DNA from 3 places in the Novosphingobium sp. BL-S-21 genome. Region 3 is predicted to be linked to each of the others. Evidence: riboswitches for the same ligand, from Rfam matches in the RefSeq annotation. Region 3 holds a riboswitch; each other region holds the start of a gene.
The links. Region 3 has a riboswitch for cobalamin ahead of ACZ1J6_RS00720 (TonB-dependent receptor plug domain-containing protein). Riboswitches for the same ligand answer to the same signal wherever they lie in the genome.
Positions count from the first base shown of each region.

Region 1: it holds a riboswitch for cobalamin, as region 3 does, so the genes downstream of both, ACZ1J6_RS03340 (TonB-dependent siderophore receptor) here and ACZ1J6_RS00720 (TonB-dependent receptor plug domain-containing protein) in region 3, are expected to answer to the same signal.
Region 2: it holds a riboswitch for cobalamin, as region 3 does, so the genes downstream of both, ACZ1J6_RS21370 (TonB-dependent receptor plug domain-containing protein) here and ACZ1J6_RS00720 (TonB-dependent receptor plug domain-containing protein) in region 3, are expected to answer to the same signal.

Region 1 covers NZ_CM145495.1:861,444-869,124, reverse strand. Annotated here, with positions in the region: gene ACZ1J6_RS03380 (TetR/AcrR family transcriptional regulator) at 1-618, opposite strand, end outside; gene ACZ1J6_RS03375 (DUF1905 domain-containing protein) at 708-1,118, shown strand; gene ACZ1J6_RS03370 (SDR family oxidoreductase) at 1,237-1,968, opposite strand; gene ACZ1J6_RS03365 (AraC family transcriptional regulator) at 2,158-3,054, shown strand; gene ACZ1J6_RS03360 (hypothetical protein) at 3,019-3,288, opposite strand; gene ACZ1J6_RS03355 (DUF1328 domain-containing protein) at 3,452-3,619, opposite strand; gene ACZ1J6_RS03350 (MFS transporter) at 3,761-4,858, opposite strand; gene ACZ1J6_RS03345 (alpha/beta hydrolase) at 5,064-5,297, opposite strand; cobalamin riboswitch at 5,824-6,068, shown strand; gene ACZ1J6_RS03340 (TonB-dependent siderophore receptor) at 6,312-7,681, shown strand, end outside.
Region 2 covers NZ_CM145496.1:2,689,084-2,696,764, forward strand. Annotated here, with positions in the region: gene paoC (aldehyde oxidoreductase molybdenum-binding subunit PaoC) at 1-597, shown strand, start outside; gene ACZ1J6_RS21365 (cobyrinate a,c-diamide synthase) at 587-1,909, opposite strand; cobalamin riboswitch at 2,083-2,306, opposite strand; cobalamin riboswitch at 2,386-2,576, shown strand; gene ACZ1J6_RS21370 (TonB-dependent receptor plug domain-containing protein) at 2,750-4,699, shown strand; gene ACZ1J6_RS21375 (DUF1636 domain-containing protein) at 4,699-5,106, shown strand; gene cobT (nicotinate-nucleotide--dimethylbenzimidazole phosphoribosyltransferase) at 5,103-6,131, shown strand; gene ACZ1J6_RS21385 (histidine phosphatase family protein) at 6,128-6,709, shown strand; gene ACZ1J6_RS21390 (adenosylcobinamide-GDP ribazoletransferase) at 6,740-7,489, shown strand; gene ACZ1J6_RS21395 (aminotransferase class I/II-fold pyridoxal phosphate-dependent enzyme) at 7,486-7,681, shown strand, end outside.
Region 3 covers NZ_CM145495.1:178,473-186,153, reverse strand. Annotated here, with positions in the region: gene poxB (ubiquinone-dependent pyruvate dehydrogenase) at 1-683, opposite strand, end outside; gene ACZ1J6_RS00725 (AsmA family protein) at 915-3,005, shown strand; cobalamin riboswitch at 3,154-3,395, shown strand; gene ACZ1J6_RS00720 (TonB-dependent receptor plug domain-containing protein) at 3,595-5,652, shown strand; gene ACZ1J6_RS00715 (PepSY domain-containing protein) at 5,657-7,240, shown strand; gene ACZ1J6_RS00710 (MBL fold metallo-hydrolase) at 7,206-7,681, opposite strand, start outside.

The DNA of each region.
Region 1 (7,681 bases), 680 kb from region 3:
TACGGCGATCGTTCCCCCCGTCACGGCCATCACCAGGTCTGCCGCGCCCTCCGGATCGCGCATTTTGAACCCTCTGGCAGGGCCATACTCGCGAATCGACGTCGCTATGAGCGCATGGAGGCTGCGGTAGCCCTTCTGGTTGTGGCCACTGAACCCCGATCCGGCCGTTCCTGTCAGATTGCCTGCAAGCCTGGTAATGGCGCGAACTTCGGGTTTCGTCCCCCAAAGCAGCATCGCTTCGACATAGCTGATCAGCTGCTCGACAAGATCGTGCGACAGCGCCGGATCGCGTTTGGTGTTGAGTTCGGACCACGATGCAATCTTTGCATCGATCACGGATTGGAGAAGGTCCGCCTTGTCCGAAAAGCGCTTGTAGAGGGTAGTGCGCGGAATGCGAAGGTTGGTGGCAACGGCATCCATTGAGGTGCCTTCATACCCCAGCTCCAGGAACATTCGCGTGGCTTCGGTCAGGATGTCCTGTGTGATCTTAGCGGAATCGGCGGCTACCGGACGCCCTCTTCTTCTGACCGGTTTCTGATCTGCCTTCGCCGCCACTGATTGCCGCACCTTGTCCTGCACTTTTGCCGTAATCCGCGCTTTGGAATATCGATTGCCCATGTGGTAACCGATTTGGGACGACGCACAACCGGCACGTCGATGCCTCGCCGTTCCCGTGGAAGCCACCCTTTCCGATAACCGACGCTCGGGTGCCGACTATCGTTCGTGCCGGCGAGGCTATCGCCCGTACCGTAGTTGCCATAGACTGGTTCGCCATGCCGTTCGACACTTCTCCTCTCGCGCGCTTCACCTTCGTGGGCGAAGTCTTCGAATGGCGCGGGCCCGCGCCCTTCTTCTTCGTTGCCGTGCCCACCGATTGCGTGGATGAGGTGCGCTATGCCGCCCGGATAGCCAGCTATGGCTGGGGCGTGGTGCCCGTGCATGCAGTCGTAAATGAAATCCCGTTCACGACCTCTCTTTTTCCAAAGGGAGACAGCTATCTTTTGCCAGTCAAGGCAGCGGTCAGGAAGGCCGGCTCGATCAATCTCGCCGACAGAGTGACGGTTGAAATCCAAATCACTGCAAAACGCGACTTCGATGAGCAGCGTCCAACGATCTAAGGCGAGGAGTGGCTCGCTGCGGCCCCGGCGGATCCCGCAAGCTGCCGAACTGGCCGCCTGGGCAGGACTTTGGCTGCAGCGAGTTACGGGGGGCAATATGCGAATGCCCCGATCCCGGTCAGATCGTTGAGCGAACCGGCCGCACGATCAACGTATTGACATCCACATCCGCAGGCTGCTCCACCGCATAGGCAATGGCGCGCGCGATCGCGTCCGGGGTGAGCGCGATGGAGCGGAAATCGACCATCGCCTGCGCCGCGACCGGATCGGTGATCGTGTGGGCCAGTTCCGATTCCACCACGCCCGGCGCGATGGTGGTGACCCGAATGTCGTCATGCTCCATGCGCAGCGCTTCGGAGATCGCGCGCACCGCATATTTGGTGGCGCTGTAGACGCCGCAGGTCGGCCACACAGCATAGCCGCCGATCGAGGAAATGTTGACGAACTGGCCACTGCCCTGGCCTTTGAAGCGAGGGAGCGCGGCGGCTATGCCGTGCAGGACGCCGCGGATGTTGACGTCGATCATCCGGTCCCATTCGTCTACCTTCAGGCTGTCGAAGCGCGACAGCGGCATCAGGCCCGCATTGTTGACCAACACATCGACGCGGCCATATTCGGCCTCCGTCGCGGTGATGAACGCCTCGAAATCGGCGCGGTCGGTGACGTCGAGCGACCGGAAGGCTACCGCGCCTCCCGCTGCGTTCAGTTCCTCCGCCAGCGCGGCAAACCGGTCGGTGCGGCGAGCGCCCAGCATCAGCTTGGCGCCGCGCGCCGCCAGCAGCCGCGCCGTGCCTTCGCCGATGCCGCTGCTGGCGCCGGTAATCGCGATGACCTTGTCCTCGATAGCCATGATAGTCACTCCTGTTGGGGCGGACCGAACCATCGATCCGATGCCCTCTTCATGGCGCTATCTGGTCGGGAGGCGGTAGAACGGTCATCCGGGATGATTGCACGATATTCCAGATTGCCCGCATCGGGGTGGATCGGCAGTGGCCAGCCGTGTAGGCTGATCGTACCGACCGCTTGGGGAGAAGCGCTGATGGCGCATCAGGAACTGGCTGAGCAGATTGCCCGATACGCCGAGCGCGACGGCATCATGGATACGCCCATCGCTCGACTGGCGCTGGTCCGCTCGGCCCAGCGCGGCGAGCCGGTGCATATGGTGCAGCGCCCGGCGCTGTGCATCATCGCACAGGGGGGCAAGCGCGTGCTGCTGGGCGACGCGGTGATAGACTATGGCCCCGCCAACTATCTCGTCGCCTCGCTCGACCTGCCCATCACAGGCGCGGTGACGCAGGCGAGCGCGGACGCGCCTTATCTCTGCTTTTGCCTCTATCTCGACCCCGCCCTGCTGTCGGAGATCGCCCTGACCCTGCCGCCCCTGCCGGCGGGCGCGGATGAGAGCGGCGGGATGACGTTACACCCGATGACGCCTGAACTGATCGACGCGGCCACGCGGCTGACGGCATTGCTCAGCGACCCAGTGAATGCGCCGCTGCTCGCACCGCTGATCGAGCGGGAATTGCTGGTGCGGCTGATGACCGGGCCGGGCGGAAGCGTGCTGCGAGCCATCGCCAGCGGCGAAAGCCGCACCGGCCAGATTGCGCAGGCGATCGCCTGGCTCAAGACCCATTTCCGCGAGCCTTTCAGCGGTGCGCACCTTGCCGCCCTTGCCGGCATGAGCCTGTCGAGCTTTCATGACCATTTCCGCCGCGCCACCGCCATGACCCCGCTGCAATATCAAAAGCAACTGCGGTTGCAGGAAGCGCGGGCGCTGATGCTGGCCGACCGGCTCGACGCGGCAGAGGCGGGCTTCCGCGTCGGCTATGACAGTCCTTCTCAGTTCAGCCGCGAATATCGTCGCCTCTTCGGCGCCCCTCCCGTCCGGGACATGGGACGGCTAAGGGCGAAGCCGCAGATGGCGATGGTGATCTGAAAGGGCCGGGGCGGAATTGCTCAGTTTCAAGTTCGGTTCAGACGTCGAAACCACCAGGGAACCGGCGAGCTGTTCGAAAAGCCGGCGCTCAGCCTGGATACGATGCGCGGCAAGAACCTGGCAGAGTATTCCCTCGTCACCAGGGCAGTGCCAGAAGTCGGATACTTCGGCCAGCGCCTCACGCAGCGTTTTCGCCGCTTCCCGGTCTGCAGCCGTGATTGCAAGGATAGTCAACTCATGTTCCTCTGAATGCTGGATCCCAGCAAAACGGCTGGCCTACAACTGATACCGGATAACCGTGCGGCAGAAGCGCTGCTATGAGCGCTTCTGCCGCACGGCCTTTACCAGGACCCAAACAAACGTCTCTACACAGAGCGTTTCATCGAGCCGAAAAGCTTCAGGTTACCCTTGTGCCACGACCAAAGAAGAAGCCGAGAACCAGGATTACGGCCGCCACCAGCAGGAAGATCTTTGCGAGGCTGGCCGAGAGGCCTGCAACGCCGCCAAAACCCAGAAGCGCAGCGATCAATGCGACGACAGCAAAAATTATTGCCCAGCGAAACATGAGTGCTCTCCCTTAGACTAACTACACCAACGCTGCGCCGACATGTTCGGAGCAGCTCGTTCTTTACAACTTTCAAGCTGTCCCGATGTTCCACGAAACCTCGGCAGTGATATCGCGCATGTAGATGTCCTTGTTGATCGGTCAGGAGACTGGCGAGAGTTCGCATCGTTGCCCGGCTCGACGCGCAGCCATTGCGGCAAGGAATGCGGCAAGGACCAGCAGAGCCGCGCTGACTTCGAAAGTGGCGCGCACGCCGGTGGCATCGAAGATGGCGCCGCCCATGGTCGCGCCGAGCGTGATGGCCAGTTGAATGACAGCGACCATCAATCCGCCGCCGGCCTCGGCATCATCGGGAAGCACCTGAGAGAGCCAGGTAAACCATCCTACCGGCGCCGGTGTGGCAATCAGGCCCCATGCCGCAAGCAGCAGGACGGTCGGCCAGAACGAGCCACCGAAGCTTGCCAATGCCAGGGCCACGCCAGCCATCAAGGCCGGTATGACCACGAGCACCCTGCGCAGGTTCATTGCGACGAGCGGCCCTATGGCGGCCGTTCCGGCAAGACCCGACAGGCCGATCAACAGCAGGATGATCGATAGCCAGGATATGTCGACATGGGTGACGGTTTCGAGAAACGGGCGCAGGTAGGTGAAGAGGGCGAACTGCCCCATGAACAGGACAGCTACGGCGATCAGTCCGATGAAAATGCCGGGCTTGCTCAAAAGGGTGATGACGCTCGCTTGCCGCGATCCGTGCTGCGCAGGAAGCCTGGGAAGGCTGATTGCCTGCCATATCAGCGCGAGCGCCGCGAGCGGAACAAGACAGAAAAATGCGCCGCGCCAGCCCACGACAGAGCCGAGCAAACTGCCCATCGGCGCCGCCACGGCCGTCGCCAATGCACTGCCGCCCTGAAGCGTCGCGATGGCCCGTGGAAGAAACGCTCTATTCGAGATGCGCATGAGCACTGCCGTCGACATAGACCAGCAACCGCCGATTGCGATTCCGAGAACGGCCCGCCCAGCCAGCAGCACCGGATAGCTCGGGGCGAAGGCGACGATGGCGCCGGATACGATCATAAGCCCCGTCAACCACAAGATCACAAGCTTGCGATCGAGCTTGCGCGTGAGCGACGATATCGAAAGGCTGGTCAGAACAGCGAACAGACCGGACGCGGCAATGGCCTGTCCGGCCTGCCCCTCGCTGATGATCATGTCGCGCGCCATCGGGGTAAGGAGGCTCACCGGAAGAAACTCCGACGACACCAGTACGAAAGCACACAGTGTCATTGCCAGAACTGCACTCCATGGTGCAGCGCCGGGCCCCGCGTCATCCGCGGTCGTGGTTATCGAAACATGCATGCTTTTACCTTGAATGCGCGGATCTGCTGCTGCGTGCCATGTCGATGCTCGGCAGCACGGCAGAGGCACCGCTCGCTGGGGCGCCTGATCAATTGGTGACGAAGCCCTGCTCCGCCATCCTGGTGGCATAGAGGTTCGCGCTCTGCTCCTTCACCGCGCCCATTGGATGGCCGACGACAAGGGCGCCGTGGCGGCGGCCTCGATCCAAATCGTCGGCCATGAAGAGATTGCCGGCGACGGTCATGCCGTATTGGCTTCTGAAAGTGACTTTCTCGATCTTGACGCAGTCACTCACGTAGAAATTATCTGCGCCGTTGGACATGTCTTGTGCCTCCGCGAATGGGATGGTGAAGGGAAGGAAGCCAAGTGCAACTGCGCTGGCAGAGAGTTGCAGAATGGAGCGCCGGGTGGTTCCTGAAGACGCCCAGGCCTGGTGCCAGGCCTGGTGTCCGAACCGCTCATGTCTGGGCATGGAATGTCTCCATTGGGGAGCGAGCCCTCCAGTCGCCATGCGTCTGGCAGGCAGCGCGCCAATTTGCGCATCGAGGCGGCGCAAGGCCGGTGGGCATGGCAACGAAAATCGTCATGCCCACCATCTAGGCGCGGGCGCCATCATGCATTAGCCTGAAAGATGAACATGCAGCACTGAGTGAAATTCAATAATGCAACGTGAGACCATGGCTGAAGCGCTGCGCTACCGCGAGCAGAGAGTTGGAAACCCGGCGTTCGCCCAGACGATCATTCCCGAAAGCATTACTGCCGGCAGATAGCGACATTCCAGGCAGCGTTTATGCTATTGCGAATCGAGATCATCACGGATATCGCCAACCGGGCCTGGGCGCTTCAGCTCCCGGGCTGATCGCGTCGGTGCCTTGAAAAAGGCTTAAAAGGGAACACGGTGAGAGGGCTCCGCGCCTTTGAATCCGAGGCTGTCCCTGCAACTGTGAGCGGCGAGCGCGATGCACATGTGCGGACGGGAAATGCCCGAGCCGCCAGCCACTGGGCCGGACGCTAAATCCTGCGAGGCCTGGGAAGGCCGTGCATCAAGCTGTGACCCGCAAGCCAGGAGACCTGCCGGCGCACCGGTCGCTCTTGCCTGACCCAGGGGATGGTCTTGGCACGGTCAGTTTTCTCCGTCTGAGCGACGAGAATGCGGCGGAGGCCGCATCGGTGTCGTGCGTCAGCCGCCTTTGGGGTGTCCGGCCACCGCGCGCGCCGACCGTTCGCGCGGACGCCTCCTGCCCGGTGTTGCTCGACGCCTCGGGGGATTGCATTGAGACAGAGTACCAAGACCGCGCTGCTTTCAGGAAGCCTCGCACTATCGGCGGTTCCCACAATGGCGAGTGCTGCCGAGACCGAGCCCGCCGACAATACGATCGTCGTCACGGGCAGGACCGGGGCTTACAACGTCACCCGCTCCAGCAGCGCGACGCGCACGGACACGCCCTTACTCGAAGTGCCCCAGTCGGTGACCGTGCTGACGCGGCAGGTGGTCGACGATCTGCAAGCGAACCGTGTCGAGGACGTGCTTGCCTACGCCGGAGGCATCACGCGCGGCAACAACTTCGGGGGCACTGGTCTCACCGACTACAACTTGCGTGGTTTCACAACCTCGGAATACTTCCGCAACGGTTTTCCGATGAACCGCGGCTATCCGCCGGCACCGGACTCCATCGCCGTCGAGCGCGTGGAGGTGCTGCGTGGCCCCGCCGCCCTGCTGTATGGTCGCGGAGATCCGGGCGGCACGTTCAACATCGTTTCGCGCGTACCTGCCGACAGGATGGCCCAGACCGTCAGCGGCCGGATCGACAGCTTCGGCGGTTGGCGAGGAACGGTCGATGCCACCGGTCCCTTCGATAGGGCAAAGACCGTGCGCTACCGCCTCGGCGCAGCCGTGGAAGGTGGCGACAGCTTCCGCGATCATGTCCAGTCCGACCGCATCGTGGTCGCGCCGGTCGTCGCCTGGGATGCCTCGCCGGACCTGACCTTCACTCTCAGCAGCGAGTTCGTGCAGGTGAAGACCCCGCTGGACCGCGGCAATCCCGCCTTCAGCAATCAGCTCGACATCGCCATTCCCGCTTCGCGGTTCTTCGGCGAGCCGTCCGTCGGCCGGTGGCGCGTGCGCAATGGCCTTGGCAGCCTCGTCGCGGAATACAAGCTGGCGCCCGACTGGAAGCTGCGGGCGGGCGCCCAGTACTACAATGGCGAGTTGGGCGGCCCCGGCATCCAGGCCTCCAGTCTGCGCGCAGATGGCCGCACCCTGGTGCGCACTTATAGCGAGCGTACCTTGCGGTGGCGCGATCTGGATGCACAGGTGAACCTGACCGGCCAGTTCGCCACCGGCAGCGTCGAGCACGAAGTGCTGCTGGGCGCCGAGTTCGAGGCCTTCCACTATACCGAGGTCATCCGCAATTCGAGCCCCACGCTGTCGCCCTTCACGCTGGACATCTTGGCGCCGGTCTATGGCTCCGCAATCCCGCCGCTGAACGGTACCTTCACCAGCATCCGCACCCAGACGCGCACATTCGCGGGCTACGCCCAGGACCAGGTGTCATTGCTACCCTGGCTGAAGCTGCTGGTCGGCGGACGACTGGAGCGATACGAGAGCGACAACCTGAACTTGCGCAACGGGGTCACTTCTGCGTTCAAGCAGACGGTATTTACCCCGCGCCTTGGGACGGTCTTCGTGCTGGCCCCGCAAGTTTC
Region 2 (7,681 bases), on a different replicon from region 3:
GGCATGGATCCGGCCACCGCGGAATTCGCCGATGGCGAAGTGCGCGCGGGTAACCGCTCCGCCGCCCTGGCCGAGGCGGCGAAGTCTGGCGAGATCGTTGCCGAAGAGACGATGCAGTGGGGCGATCTGGGCAAGAAGTTCCAGCAGTCGACCTTCGGTGCGCACTTTGTGGAAGCGGCCGTGGACGCCTATACCGGCGAGACGCGGGTGCGACGCATGCTGGCGGTCTGCGCGGCCGGACGTATCCTCAATCCCAAGACGGCGCGCAGCCAGGTCATCGGCGCCATGACCATGGGCGTGGGCGGCGCGCTGATGGAGGAACTGGCGGTCGACAAGCGCTTCGGGTTCTTCGTCAATCACGACCTTGCCGGGTACGAAGTGCCGGTCCACGCCGACATTCCGCACCAGGACGTGGTTTTCCTCGACGAGGCGGACGACAAGGTCTCGCCGATGAAGGCCAAGGGCGTGGGCGAACTCGGGCTCTGCGGCGTCGGCGCGGCCGTGGCCAACGCGGTCTACAACGCCACGGGGGTGCGCGTGCGGGACTATCCGCTCACGCTGGACAAGCACCTTGCGAAACTGCCGGCTATCGCCTGAATCCCAGGTCGGCGGTTTGGCAGGTCAGCAGGTCGGCGATCAATTCCGGCGCCGAGGGGAAGTAGAAGTGCATGTAGCTGGCCGTGAGCGGTCCGTGGCGGAACAGGCGTTCGCCCGGCCGCCCGTCCGGCGTGACGGCGCTGACGGTGGGCAAAAGGGACGTTTCCAGCCGCGAATAGTGGAACGTGTGGCCCCGCGCGACATGACCGCCCAGTTCCATCTCCTGCATGCCCAGCGCTGCCAGCCGCCCTTGCATCACGGCCCGCGCAGGCAGCAGGCCGAGCAGGGCGGCACTGGCGCCGTCGGTGCTTTCGAGCCTCTCGGAGGCGTAAAGCATGCCGCCGCATTCGGCCAGGATCGGCCGCCCCGCCTGGAAGTGGGCGCGGATCGCCGCGATCATCGGGCGATTGGCGGAAAGAGCGTCCAGATGCAGCTCGGGATAGCCCCCGGGTAGCCACAAGCCGTCGCAAGGGGGCAGCACGGCATCGCGCAGCGGCGAGAAGAAGGCGAGCCGCGCCCCGGCCCGTTCCAGAAATGCGAGGTTGGCGGGATAGATGAAGCCGAAGGCCTCGTCGCGGGCAATGGCGATGCGGCGGCCTGACAGCGCGGAGGGCGGCGCTTCGGCGGCTTCCGGGGCGGGGAAGGGCACCGGCTCGGGCAGCCAGAGCGCGGTTTCCGGCAGACTGTCGGCGGCGCGGTCTATGCGCGCCTCGATATCCGCCACCTCCCCGGCCTGCACCAGTCCGAGGTGCCGTTCGGGCAGGCCGAGCCCGGCATCGCGCCGCAGGGTGCCAAGCCATTCCACCCCGCCCGGCATGCCGCGCTCCAGCAGTTCGGCATGGCGCGCGCTGCCGACGCGGTTGGCCAGCACGGCGGCCAGGGTCACGTCCGCGCGGTAGGTGGAAAGGCCGTGGACCAGCGCACCGAACGTCTGCGCCATCGAGGCGCCGTCGATCACCGCCATGACCGGCAGACCGAACAGGCGGGCGATGTCGGCGGAGGAGGGGGTGCCGTCGAACAGGCCCATTGCCCCTTCGACAAGGATCAGGTCGGCGTCCCGCGCGGCCTCGTGCAGCAAGGCGCGGCATTCCCGCTCTCCGCACATGAACAGGTCGAGCTGGTGGACGGGCGCGCCGCTGGCCCTTTCCAGCACCATCGGGTCCAGGAAGTCCGGCCCGCACTTGAACACCCGCACTTTGCGCCCGGCGCGGCGGTGGCGGCGGGCCAGCGCGGCGGTGACGAGGGTCTTGCCCTGTCCCGACGAGGGCGCGGTGACCAGCAGGGCGGGGCAGGCCGTCATGCGGGCAGGCACGAATATCGTCCGGACGGAGCGGTATCCGAAAGGCGGAAGGGGCAGGGCGGCATGGCGGTTCGATCCTCCTGGGCGCAAGTACGGCTTGTCGTCTCGCGAAAGACCGGGTCCGCGGGGAGCAGCGCTCCGCATCGGGCATGGCCCCCGTCCGCCCGGTACATCCCGCCCGCGCGAAGGATCGACGGCTGGGGGCCGGTTTCCTGACTTCCTGGGCCCGATTTCTCGGAATCGGCGCGCCTTCCGCCGCCTTCTCGGCACCGCGCGGTGCCAATGGCGTGCTGGCGGGGCGCATCCCCGGTTACAGTTGCGGGAGCAGTGCCGGATTCCAGCGGGATTACCCCTCTGGCCCGGACTTCCCGATTAAGCCCTTGCGGGCCCCCCTGGCCCGGCGGGCCTATGGCACTTCGCCAGAGAGCGCAAGCGCGGGCAGGACACGCGCAAGCGCCGGGCTCTTGCACGCGGCACCCCACCGGGATAGGGGCGCTCCAGCGACAGGTTCCCCGCAAGGGGATCAAAAGGGAACGCGGGTGAATGCCCGGGCTGCCCCTGCAACTGTAAGCGGCGAGCCGTGCGGCCAATTCGCCATTGGGGGTGCAAGTCCCTGAGAAGGCGGCCGAAACGGCACTGACCCGTGAGCCAGGAGACCTGCCTGACGCCGTCGTTCTTCGACCGGACAGGGTGAGCCGGGCGAACGGGGCCATTCCTCGCGCAACGACAGCCATTGCCGTGCCGGCACGCGCCGCGCGGGAGGGGGCGTCGTCCGCTGCATGGGCGGCAGAGGCCCTGCCTTTCGCATGCGTGCCGACCCGGCCGGGTCGATGCTCGTGCGAAGGACATGCCGTGAACTGCCGAATTCCCGCCGCCAGCCCCCTGGCTCTCGCGCTAGCCCTTGCAGGGGCGCTGCACCCGCTCGCGGCCCTGGCCGAGGAGGCCGATGCAGTGCCTCTGGACGAACGCATCGTGGTCACCGTCCTGCGCACGCCCGTTGCGGCCGACCGGGTGGCCGATACCGTCACCGTGCTCGACGAGGCGCAGATCGTTGCGGCCCAGCCGATCGCGCTGACCGATGTGCTGCTGCGCACGCCCGGCATCAGCATGTCGCGCAACGGCGGTTATGGCACCACCACGTCGCTGCGCATTCGCGGTGCCGATGCCGGGCAGACGGTGATGGTGATCGACGGGATGCGCCTGTCGGACGCCTCATCGACGGCGGGAGGCTATGGCTTTGCCAATTTCCTGGTCGACGATGCCGATCGCGTCGAGATCCTGCGCGGTCCGCAATCGATCCTCTGGGGCAGCGATGCCATCGGCGGTGTCGTCAACGTCCGCACCCGCCGCGCGGCCGCGCCGCTGGAAGGCAGCTTCGCGGTGGAAGCAGGAACCCATGACACCGTCTCGGCCCGCGTGGGTCTTGGCGGCACCTCCGAGGCCGTCGACTGGCGCATTGCCGCCTCGCGCTTCGCCACGGACGGCATCTCCGCGCGCGCGAATGGCACGGAGGACGACGGCTACCGGCGCAGCGCGGCCAGCGGCACGATGACTTACCGCGTCGCGCCTGGCATCTCGCTGGATCTGCGCGGCTACTGGTCGGATTCGCGGAACGCGTTCGACGGTACCTCCGGCGACTCCCTGGCCTATGGGTGGACGCGCGAATGGTCGGGCTATGCCGGGGTGAACTTCGCGCTGCTGGACGGCCGGCTGGCGAACCGCGTGGCCGTGCTCCAGACCGAGACCGACCGCGAGAACTTCGACCCCGCACGGCAAGTCCGCCAACTGACGTTCGACGCCCATGGCCGCGTGCGCCGTTTCGAGTACCAGGGCACCTACACGTTCAGCGAGGCCATCCAGGCCGTGTTCGGCGCCGAGCGCGAGGAACAGCGGATGACCACCGCCTCGCCCGCGAACAGCACCGCGGCTTATGCCCTCGTGCCCAGCCGGGCGAATACCGAGAGCGTCTACGGCGAACTGCGCGTGACCCCGCTCACCGGGCTGACGCTCAATGGCGGCGCGCGCTACGATCACCAGTCGCGCTTCGGCGGCAACACGGTGTTCAGCGCGGGCGCGGTCTACACCCCCAATGGCGGCGCCACGATACTGCGTGCCAGTTATGACGAGGGTTTCAAGGCGCCCTCGCTCTATCAGCTGTTCAGCATGTACGGCGTGGCCGATCTCAAGCCGGAGAAGGCGAAAGGCTGGGAACTGGGCGCCGAGCAGGGCTTCGGCGAAGCCTTACGCCTGTCGGCGACCTGGTTCGAGCGCGATACCGACAACCTGATCGACTTTGCCTACTGCCCCACCAGCGGCACCCTGCCGGACATCTGCTACGTTCCCGGCACGGGCACCTCGCGCTTCGGCTACTATGCCAACGTCAAGGCCAGCCATGCCCGCGGGCTGGAACTCGCCGCGTCGGCCACATGGGGCGTCCTCTTCGCCCAGGGCAACTACAGCTGGATCGCGGCAGAGGATCGCACGCAAGGCAGCGGCACTTACGGCCGCCAGCTCCAGCGCGTGCCGCGTCATCTCGCCAATGCCGAGCTGGGCGTGGCGCTGCCGCAGGGCCTGCGCGCCAGCCTGGCCGCGCGCTATTCGGGTGAAAGCTTCAATGCGGCGACCGGCACCGCCACGCTGGACGACTACTGGCTGGTGGATGTGCGCGCGCAGTGGCAGGTCATGGAAGGCCTGATTCTTCAAGGACGTATCGAAAACGTGGGCGATCAGAAGTACGAAACCGTGAGCGGCTACGGCACGCTTGGCCGCACCGTCTATTTCGGACTGAGGAGCCGGTTCTGATGCTGCTTCCAGTCGAACCCGGCCCGTCCGTGGTCGTGTGCAACACCTGCCGCCATTCCGCCGAAGTCCGCGAGGACGAGGACGGTCGGCGCGGCGGTGCGGTCCTGGCAGAGGCCATGCGCGCGGCGCAGGCTGCCGATCCCGCGCTCCAGGGCGTGGCGGTGCAGGAAATGCCCTGCCTCTTCGCCTGCCAGCGCCATTGCACCGTGGCGATCCGGGCGCCGGGCAAGCTGGGCTATGTGCTCGGCGATTTCGCACCCGATGCGGAGGCGGCCCGCGCGATCCTCGAATATGCGGTGCGCCATGCCGCCAGCGAGGAGGGGCAGGTGCCCTATCGCGAGTGGCCGCAGGGCGTGAAGGGCCACTTCATCACCCGCACCCCGCCGGAAGGGTACCTGGGCACATGATCCGCTTCGAGAACCGCGCCGCTTTCGCCGCCGCCCTGGCCGACCTGCCCGGACCGGACGCGCCCGCGCTGGCCGCCGCGCGTGCGCGCCAGGCGTCGCTCACCAAGCCTGCGGGCTCGCTCGGGCGGCTGGAGGACATCGCCGTGTTCATGGCCGGCTGGCAGGGGCGCACCCGGCCACGGGCCGAGCGGATCCGCGCCGTGGTCTTCGCGGGCAATCACGGGGTCGCGGCGCGCGGGGTGAGCGCCTATCCGAGCGAAGTCACGGCGCAGATGGTCGCCAATTTCGAGGCCGGCGGCGCGGCGATCAATGCGCTGACGACAGCCTGCGGGGCGGCGCTCTCGGTCGTCCCGCTCGATCTCGACCGCCCGACCGGAGACATTACGCGAGAGCCCGCTCTCAGCGAGGCCGAGTGCCTCGAAGCTCTCGATCGCGGTGCCGCCGCGGTGTCGGCGGACAGCGATCTGTTCTTCGTGGGCGAAATGGGGATCGGCAATACCACCCCGGCGGCCGCGCTGGCGGCGCAGGTCTTCGGCGGGGCTGCGGCCGACTGGGTAGGGCGCGGCACCGGGCTCGACGATGCCGGCGTGGCGCGCAAGGCCCAGGCGGTGACGGCGGCGCTCGCCCTGCACGGCGCGGCCTGCGAGGATGCTTTCGAGACCCTGCGCCGCCTTGGCGGGCGTGAGATCGCGGCCATGGCGGGCGCCGTGCTGGCAGCGCGGCACTTGCGGGTGCCGGTCCTGCTGGACGGGTTCATCACTTGCGCGGCCATGGCGCCGCTGTTCGCCGGCAATCGCGATGTCCTGGCCCACTGCCTTGCCGCGCACTGTTCGGCCGAAGCGGGCCATGCGCGCCTGCTCGATCGCTTCGGGCTGGACCCGCTGCTCCACCTTGGCATGCGGCTGGGCGAGGGATCCGGCGCGGCGGTGGCGGCACAGATCGTGCGTTCGGCCCTGGCCGCGCATGACGGCATGGCGACTTTTGCCGAGGCGGCAGTGGCATCCTCCGTGTCCGGGGCATCATGAGCGGCATCCTCGTCCACCTGATGCGCCACGGGGCGCCTTACGAGCCGGGCCTGCTGCTGGGCCACCGGGACGATGCGCCGACCCCGGTAGGCATCGCCCGCTGCGTGTCGCGCAGCGCGGCCCTGGCGTTCGAGCGGGTGATTTCCTCGGACTTGCGCCGCTCCAGCATTCCGGCCGCGCAGATCGCGGCCATGCGCCGCCTGTCGCACAGCCTTGACCCGCGGTGGCGGGAGATCGATTTCGGCGCCTGGGACGGCATGGCGCCGCATCAGCTCGATCCGGCCGTGCAGGCGCGGTTCTGGGACGATCCCGAGGCTTTCGCCCCGCCGGGAGGCGAGCGCTGGTCGCAGCTCTGCGCCCGCGTGGGAGAGGCCGTGGCGGGTATCGACAGGGCCAGTCTCATCCTCACGCACGGGGGGGCGATGCGCGCTGCGCTCTCGGTCCTGTTCGGGTTCGACCACCGCCAGGTCTGGGCTTTCGAACTCCCTTATGGCGCGCTGGTGAGCTTGCGCATCTGGCCGGGCGAGGGCCTGCCTGCCGCGCAGATCCTCTCGCTCGACAGTAGCAAGGCAGGATGAGGGGCAAGGTAGGATGAAGGGTAAGGCAGGATGAAGCAGCTCGTTCTCGCCCTCCAGTTCCTGACGCGGCTGCCGCTTCCGGCGGTTCGCGCCGATGCGGACGACTTCGCCGGGTCGATGCGCTGGTTCCCGGCGGCGGGGCTGGCCGTCGGCGGCTCGGTGGCGCTGGCCTGGTGGCTGGCCCGCTCCGTGGCTCCGTTCATGGCCCCGTCCATGGGCGGCTGCAGCGGCGACGGTTGGATCGCGGCGCTGTGCGGCCTCGGCGCCTGGGTGGCGGTGACGGGCGCGCTGCATCTCGACGGGCTTGGCGACGTGGCCGATGGCGCGGGCGCGGCGCACAAGGATCCGGCGCGGCTCTCGGCGGTCATGGCCGATCCTCATGTCGGCAGCTTTGCGGTGGTGGCGATCGGCATGCAATTGCTGGCGAAGCTGGTGTTGCTCCATGCACTGGCGCCCGGGCAGGTCTGGGCGCTGCTGCTCGTCGCTCCGCTGGCGCGCGCGGCGCCGCTGGCCTGGACGCTGGCGCTGCCGCCGCTGCACGAAGGGCTGGGCAGCCGCTTTCGCAGCGCGGTGACATGGCGGCACCTGGCCTTGTGGAGTGTCATCGGGGCTGTCGCGGCGCTGCTCGTGGCACCCGCCCTGTTGGCGGTGTTCCTGGCGGTTCCGGCCTGGGGCTGGTGGCTTCGGCGCCGTATCGGCGGTATTTCCGGCGACGGGCATGGCGCCGGGATCGAGGTCGTCGAAACCCTGCTGCTGCTGGCGCTGGCGGTCGTACGATGAGCGCGGCCTTCCTGTTTCATGGCGGCCGCGTAAGCGAGGCGGCGCGGGCTTTCGGCGGCGCGCCGGAAGACTGGCTGGACCTCTCGACCGGCCTCAATCCACTGGCATGGCCCGCTGCGGGCGTCGGGCCGATCGACTGGACGGCCTTGCCCGATCCCGATGCGCTGCTTCGCCTCGAAGCCGCGGCCGCGC
Region 3 (7,681 bases):
AGCTTTTCCGCCAGGGCCAGGAGTTCGTCGTGCGCGCCTTCGCAGCCCGAGCCGCAGAGCAGGGTCACGCGCTTGTCCGGCTCCAGCATGGCCGCCAGGGCATCGAGCTGCGCCTCTTCGGGCACGACCACCGGCGGCTTGGGCAGCAGGCCCAGCGGCTTGGGCCAGGCCTCGTTGGCGGCGGGCTTCAGCGCCACGTCTCCGGGGATGACCAGGACGGAGACGCCCCGCTCGCCGATGGCGGTGCGGATCGCGATTTCCAGGCTGCGCGGCATCTGCGAAGGATCGGAAACCAGCTCGCAGTAATGGCTGCACTCGCGGAACAGCTCCTGCGGATGGGTTTCCTGGAAATAGCCCGAGCCGATCTCGGGCGAAGGAATCTGGGCGGCGATGGCCAGCACCGGCACGCGCGAGCGGTGGCAGTCGAACAGGCCGTTGACGAGGTGCAGGTTGCCCGGTCCGCAGCTTCCCGCGCAGACCGCGATGCTGCCGGTCAGGTGAGCCTCGGCGCCGGCGGCGAAGGCGGCCACTTCCTCGTGGCGAACATGGATCCATTCGATCCGGCCATGGGCGCGGATGGCATCGGTCAGCCCGTTGAGGCTGTCACCGACCACGCCGTAGACTCGTTTGACACCGGCGGCTTCCAGCGTGGCAATGAATTGTTCGGCAACGTTCCTGGCCATGTTTCACCTCGTGTCGGGACATCGAATGGGGCACCGAAGGGTTCAAACCCCTCTCCTGGCGAAGGGTGCCCACGAAGCTGACAGTTTTCGGCGCCTGCGCAACCATGCCAAGGTATGACGTGCCGTCCCCTCAGCTCCGCCCGATTGGGCTCTTTCGGGGATTTTTCGCCCGGACGTGCGGGACTTGCGCCTTGCCGGGAAACCAAACGGCTCGTCGGCGCTTAGGCCCACATGGATGCAGCGGCGCAGATCGATGTGCAGGACCATGCACGGGAAGAGACGGGGCATCGCCGCCCGGGCAAGCGGCCGGACCGCACCCGTCTGCTGCGCATCCTGCGCAATGTGCTGATCGCGATCGTCGCGCTGGTCTTCGCGGCCTGGCTGGTCCTCTTCATCACCAAGGGCCGGTTCCTGAAGCACCCCTTCGAACGCATTGCCAGCTCGGCCGCCGGGCGGCAGGTAAGGGTGGGCGGAGACTTCCAGCTCTACTTCGCACCGCTGCGCATCAAGTTCCTGGCTGACGGCCTGAGCGTCTCCAACCCGGAATGGGCGGGCCGCCCGCAGATGTTCGCCGCCCGCCATATCGAGGCGCGGATCGCCCCGCTTTCATTGCTGTTCGGCCGTCGCCACGTTCATACGCTGGACCTTCAGGGCGGCGCCGTGGACCTCGAATGGGACAAGGCCCATGGCCGCAACAGCTGGACTTTCGGCAGCGGCGGCGGGGGCAAGCCCTTCGAGTTCCCCCGGATCGACCGCGCCACCATATCGGACACCCGCGTCCGCTATCTCGACCCGCAGATGCCGCTGCTTGCCAATCTCGTGGTCGATCCCGTCACTTCCACCGATGCCAGGATCGGCAAGGCCGTCTCGCTGCGCGGCGACGGCACCTTGCGCAGCACCCCGTTCCGCGTGAGCGCCCGGCTGCTCTCCCCCGACGCCACCGTCAATCGCGGCAGCAACGCCCTGGAACTCACGGCCTGGGCGGCGAACAACCAGGTCGACGTCTCGGGCACCCTGCCCTCCATCGCCGATTTCGAGGACGTGCCGCTCAAGGTCCGCGCCCGCGGGCGCGACTTGTCCGAACTGCTGGGCATCATCGACGTCGCCATTCCCCAGACCCGCCGCTACGCACTGAAAGCGCAGCTGGTGAAGGACGGGGAGACCTATCGCTTCACCGGCATGACCGGCACGTTCGGCCAGTCCGACCTTTCGGGCAAGCTGACGGTGACCAATGCCGAGCGGCTGCGGCTGGATGCCGTGCTGGCGACCAGGCGGCTGGACATCGTTGATGCCGCGCCGTTCATCGGCTACAACCCGGACATCGTGGCATCGAAAGGCGCCGTGGCCGCGGCCGCCGCCACCGGCGCGGGCGCCCAACGCGTCCTGCCGGACGCCGCCCTGCCGGTGGAGACGATGCAGCGCTTCGACGCCGGGCTGGACTGGAAGGTCGGCGTGGTCCGCTCACGCAATGTGCCGGTGCAGAACATCGCCCTGAAGCTCTCGCTCGACCGGGGACGACTGGCCCTGTCGCCGCTGACATTCTCGATGGCGCGCGGCGATGTCGCCTCGGATCTGGTGTTCGACACGCGTCAGCGCCCCTCGGCCGTAAGCTACGATATTCGCCTCAAGTCCACGCCGATGGGCCGTCTGCTGGCCGGCTACGGCGTGGTGGAATCAGGCACGACCGGCACGATCGGCGGCCGCATCAAGCTGGAAGGCCGCGGCGACACGATCCACGATTCGCTCGCTTCGGCATCGGGCCGGATCGCCTTCATCATGCCCCGCGGCACGTTCTGGACGCGCAACGTGCAGCTGGCCGAGCTGGACCTCGGCACATTCGCCTCCAAGATGTTCGAGGGCAAGCTGAAGAAGCCCGTCCAGCTCAACTGCGGCCTGGTGGCCTTCACGGTGCGAGGCGGCACGGCGGCGGCCGACCCGATCCTGATCGACACGTCGAAAAACGTCATCACCGGGCGCGGCGGCTTCAGCTTCGACACCGAGGCGCTCGACATGGGCTTCCGCGCGGACGGCAAGAAGTTCAGCCTGTTTTCCGGGCAGTCGCCTGTCGGCATCGGCGGCCGCTTCGCCAAGCCCTCCCTCCAGGTCATCAGCCCGCAATTGCTCGGCCGCGCCGGGGTGGGCCTTGGACTGGCCGTGGCGGCGACGCCGGTGGCGGGCCTGCTCGCCTTCGTGGACGTGGGCGATGCCAAGTCCGCCGCTTGCGGCCCGGTGCTGTCGGGCGCCAATGCGCAGTCCCAGCGCACCGCCAAGGGCAAGCCGCGCGACGACGTCGGCTCCGGCCGTCCCGACAAGAACGACTGACTTTCCACCGCCGCGATAACGCCGCTCGGAACGGACGTGAACCGGAACGGGCGCGCTCTGGCCGGCTTCGCCCACGCGAACACATCCCGCTTGCACAGGGCGCACGCCCCGGCTAGCTCATCGCGTCCGCCATTTCCGCAAGGAGGGCGGGTAATGATCGCGCTGGTGCCTCGAAAGAGGCTTAATAGGGAACACGGTGAGAGAGGCTTCCTCTTGAATCCGAGGCTGTCCCTGCAACTGTAAGCGGTGAGCGCGATGCACATCACGCGGCGGGGCAATGCCCCCTGCCGCAGCCACTGGGCCGGACGCTAAATCCTGCGAGGCCTGGGAAGGCCGTGCATCGAGCGATGACCCGTGAGCCAGGAGACCTGCCAGCGTACGGTCGCTCTTGCTTTGGTCCAGGGGATGGCCGGGGCACGGTGATTTTTCCGTCTGAGCGACGAACCAGCGGCAAGGGCCGCACGGTGCGCTGAGCGGTCGTCCCGAATCCGGGCGCCCGGCCGGTCGACGCGCCGGTCGTTCGCGGGCCTGGGTTCGCGAGTGGCAGACCCTTGCCAAAAGCTCGCTTGGCGCCCGGCAGGGGAATGAAATGAAGATCGCAACCGTTTCGCACGCGGCGCTTGCCGCGGCGCTGACTCTCGCCTGCGCCGCGCAGGCCCGGGCCGCGGATGGCGGGAAGGTCGAGGGCCGGAAGTTCGAAGGCCAGGAGGCCGATGCCGCAGAGGCGGATGGCCCTTCGATCGTCGTCACCGGGCAGAGCCTGGAAGAGACGCTGCCGCAGGAACTCTCCCGCTACGGCAACGACGTCGTCACCGTCGATGAACGGCAGATCCGCAACAGCGGCGCGGTGGACGTGACCAAGGCGCTGGACCAGGTACCCGGCCTCTACGTGCGTGGCCGCAATGGCCCATTCACTTACGTCGACGTCTCGCTGCAGGGTTCGCGCACGCAGGACGTGCTCTGGACGATGGACGGCATCCGCCTCAACAACCGCCTGTACGGCAGCACCTCGCCCAACGACACGCTGCCCGCCAGCATGATCGAGCGGATCGAGGTCCTGCGCGGCGGAGAGAGCCTGTTCTACGGCACCCAGGCTTCGGCCGGAGTGATCAACGTGGTGACGCGCAGCTTTTCCGACGATCCGGGCGGCCAGGTCAATGCCTCGGTCGACAGCTGGGGCGGCACGACCCTGGACGGCTATGCGCGCGGCGCCCTGGGCGACCACCGCTTCGTGGCCTATGCCTCGCACAATCGCTCGGAAGGCTACCTGCCCTACAGCGCCTATCAGCCCAGCCTCACCGACCGGCACCTCGGCTACGACTTGTGGTCGGCCGGGCTCAAGTACCAGTACGCGCTGGCGCCGGATCTCGCACTCAACGCGCAGTACCAGCATACCGAGGCGAAGCTCGACAACTTATCCCCCACCCGCATTCGCGAGAGCCGCAACGACCGGAACGAGGAAGTGGCCAGCCTGCGGCTCGACTACACCGGCAGCGACAGCGTGCAGTTCTTCCTGAAAGGCTATTTCCACGACTGGAAGACCGCCTACATCCAGATCCGCAATTCGCTGCCCGACCATCAGCCCCAGGTGATCTACCCCGCCGGCACCTTCTGGGGCTACCGCGACTGGGGCGGCAGCGCGGTGATGAAGCTGCATCTGCACCCCGGCCTGGAATACCTGCTGGGCTACGACTTCCAGAACTTCAGCGGCCGGGACGACGTGCTGCTGATCGCGCCGACCAGCGAGCAGGTCCACGCCGGGATCCTGCAGCTTCGCACCACCGACGAGATCTCGTCGAAGGGCCGCCTGGCGGCGGGCCTGCGCTACAATCGCACGGACGGCGCGCGCAAGACGATCTGGAACGTCTCGGGCCGCTACGACTTTGCCGAGGCGCTCTATCTGGAAGCCAACGGCGGTACCGCCTTCGTGCTGCCCGACGCCTCGCAGCTCTACGGCAACGACCCTTGCTGCGAGGTGGGCAATCCGAACCTCAAGGCGGAGCAGAGCCTTTCGCTCAACCTCTCGGCAGGCGGCATCCTGCCGCTGGGCGCGGCCTCGCTGGGCTGGAAGGCGACCTATTTCGACCGGCGCATCACGGACATGATCGACAGCGTCTACGACGATCCCGCCTTCCCCGGCGGCACTTACGCCAACCTCGACGGCAAGGTCCGCTCGCAAGGCGCGGAGCTGGAACTCGACGCGCGCTGGCCGGGCGGCTGGAGCATCTCGGCCAGCTACACATATGCCCGCGTGCGCGAAAAGGGCGCATCGACGCAGCTGGACCGCAACCCCAAGCAATATGCCAAGGCCGCCTTGTCCTATGCGCCCGAAGACCAGCCCTTCGGCGCGAGCCTCAACGCCAGCTGGATCGGCGATGTCTGGTCGACCGCATCCGGCGCGGGGCGGCGGAACTACGGCAACTACGCCCTGCTCGATGTCGGCGCCTATCTTTACGTCGATGGGGCGGCGCGGCGGAACCGCTTCGGCGTCAATATCGAGAACCTGCTCGACCGGGAATATGCCACGCGCGGCTACCTTTCGGCCGCGACCGACCAGGGCGTGCTCGATGGCAGCAACAGCCGCTTCCTCTATTTCAACCGGGGCGTGCCGCGCACGCTGCGGATGCAATACGGCCTGAGTTTCTGACGCCGTGGCCGCGCTTCAGCCTTCCAAGGCGCCCGGTAGCCTGCTGCCCCGCAGCTTGCTGCCGCGCCCCATCCTCGTCCTTCATCGCTGGCTCGGCGTCTTCGTCGGGCTGCTGATGACCCTCTGGTGCCTGTCGGGCTTCGTGATGATCTACGTGGACTATCCGAGGCTGGAGCCGGCAGCGCAGTTGCAGGGCCTGGCGCCGCTACAACTGCCGCCCGGTCCGGTCTGGAACGATCCCGCGTGGGAAGAGGCAGGCCTCGCGCCAGACCTGCCGATCGCCTCCGCGCGCGTCGAGATGATGGCCGGCCGCCCGGTCCTGCGGATCGTTTCCGCGGCCACCGGCGACCGCCCCATCGCGCAGATGCGGACCATGCCAGACGCCATCGACCTGGCCACGGGGCGCAAGCTGGCCCCGCCCGGGCGCGCCGACCTCGCCAGGATCGCGGCGGACTACGCCCGCGGCCATGCGATCGGCGGCGCAGCGCCCGCTGTGTCCGAAACCGGCATCGACCAGTGGACGGTGCAGACCTACCGGCAGAGCGCCCCGCTCTACCGCGCCGACTATGGCGATCCCGCCGGGACCGTGATCTACATCTCGGGCCGTTCGGGCGAGGTGGTGCAGGAGACCACCCGCTTCCAGCGCTTCTGGGGCTGGCTGGGCGCCGTGCCGCACTGGCTCTACCCCACGATCCTGCGGCAGGACGGCGCGCTGTGGAACCAGGTCGTGGTCTGGACCTCGCTCTCCGGCTGCTTCCTCACCGGCACCGGCATCTGGGCCGGTATCGCGCGGCTGCGGCGCAAGCGGGACGGGACTGTCGGCTCCCCCTACAAGGGCCTGTGGTGGTGGCACCATGTCTTCGGGCTGTTCTTCGGCCTGCTGACCCTGAGCTGGGTCGCGAGCGGCCTGTTTTCGATGAACCCCTGGGGCTTCCTCGATTCCGCGGCCGGCCCTGCCGAGGCCGGGCGGCTGGCCGGGCCGATGCACTGGCGCGATGTGCGCCAGGCGCTTTCCGCGCTCGGCGACCTGCCGCGCGGCGCGCGGCGGGTGGAGACCGCTCCGCTCGGCGGGCGCACTTTCCTGCTGGTATCGGGCCTGCCGATATCGGACGGCGAAGTTTCGTCGCAGCGCTTCGACGCTGCCGGAAGGCCCGCTCTCTTCGGCGAGGACGCGCTGCGCACCGCGCTGTCGGGCAGGCCCTCGCTCGCCTCGCTCGAACTCCTGGAGGAAGAGGACGCCTACTACTATGGCCCCCGTTCCCCCGCGCCGCTTCCGGTCTGGCGCGCCGTTCTGGCCGATGCCGAGGCGACGCGCCTCTACATCGATCCGGTGAGCGGCCGGCTCCTGCGCGCTGTCGACCGTAACGGGCGCGGGTTCCGCTGGCTGCAGGACGGCCTGCACCGGCTGGACCTGCCGCTGCTGCGCCGGCGCCCGTGGTGGGACCTGGTGGTCCTGCCGCTGCTGGCCGCCGTCACGTTCGTCTGCGGCACCGGCACATGGATGGCCTGGAACAAGGTGCGCCGCGACGTGCGCCGCCTCTTCAGGATGGGGCTCAGAACCCCAGCGCGGCGCCCTGTTCGGCGATGACGTAGCGGACGGGCGGGCCGTCACCCTCGGCCAGCTGGCGGGCAATGGTCGCGGCGATCGCGGGGTCGCCGTCGACCGAGGGCTTGATATGGCCGATCACCACGGGCAGCCCCTTCATCGCCCCCGTCCCGCCCGACAGCTGCGCCAGCCGCGCCAGTTCGCGGTGCAGCCAGCGCGGGGTGAGGTGGCCGAACAGCTCGGCGTCCTTGCGCGGGTCGGGATAGGACGTCTCGACGATGATCGCGCGCAGATGCCCGGCGCGTACCAGCGGCGCCACGGCCTGCCAGAGCGCGTCGAGCCGGGTCGAATGCTCGACGGCATCGGGGCCGGTGTCCCCCATGCAGAGCAGCGCCTGCTCCCCTGCGCGGATGAGGAAGGCAGTGGACAGGGCGCCGCCGTGCGAAAGCGGAAATGCGGTGACGGTCAGGCCCGTCGCCGCGA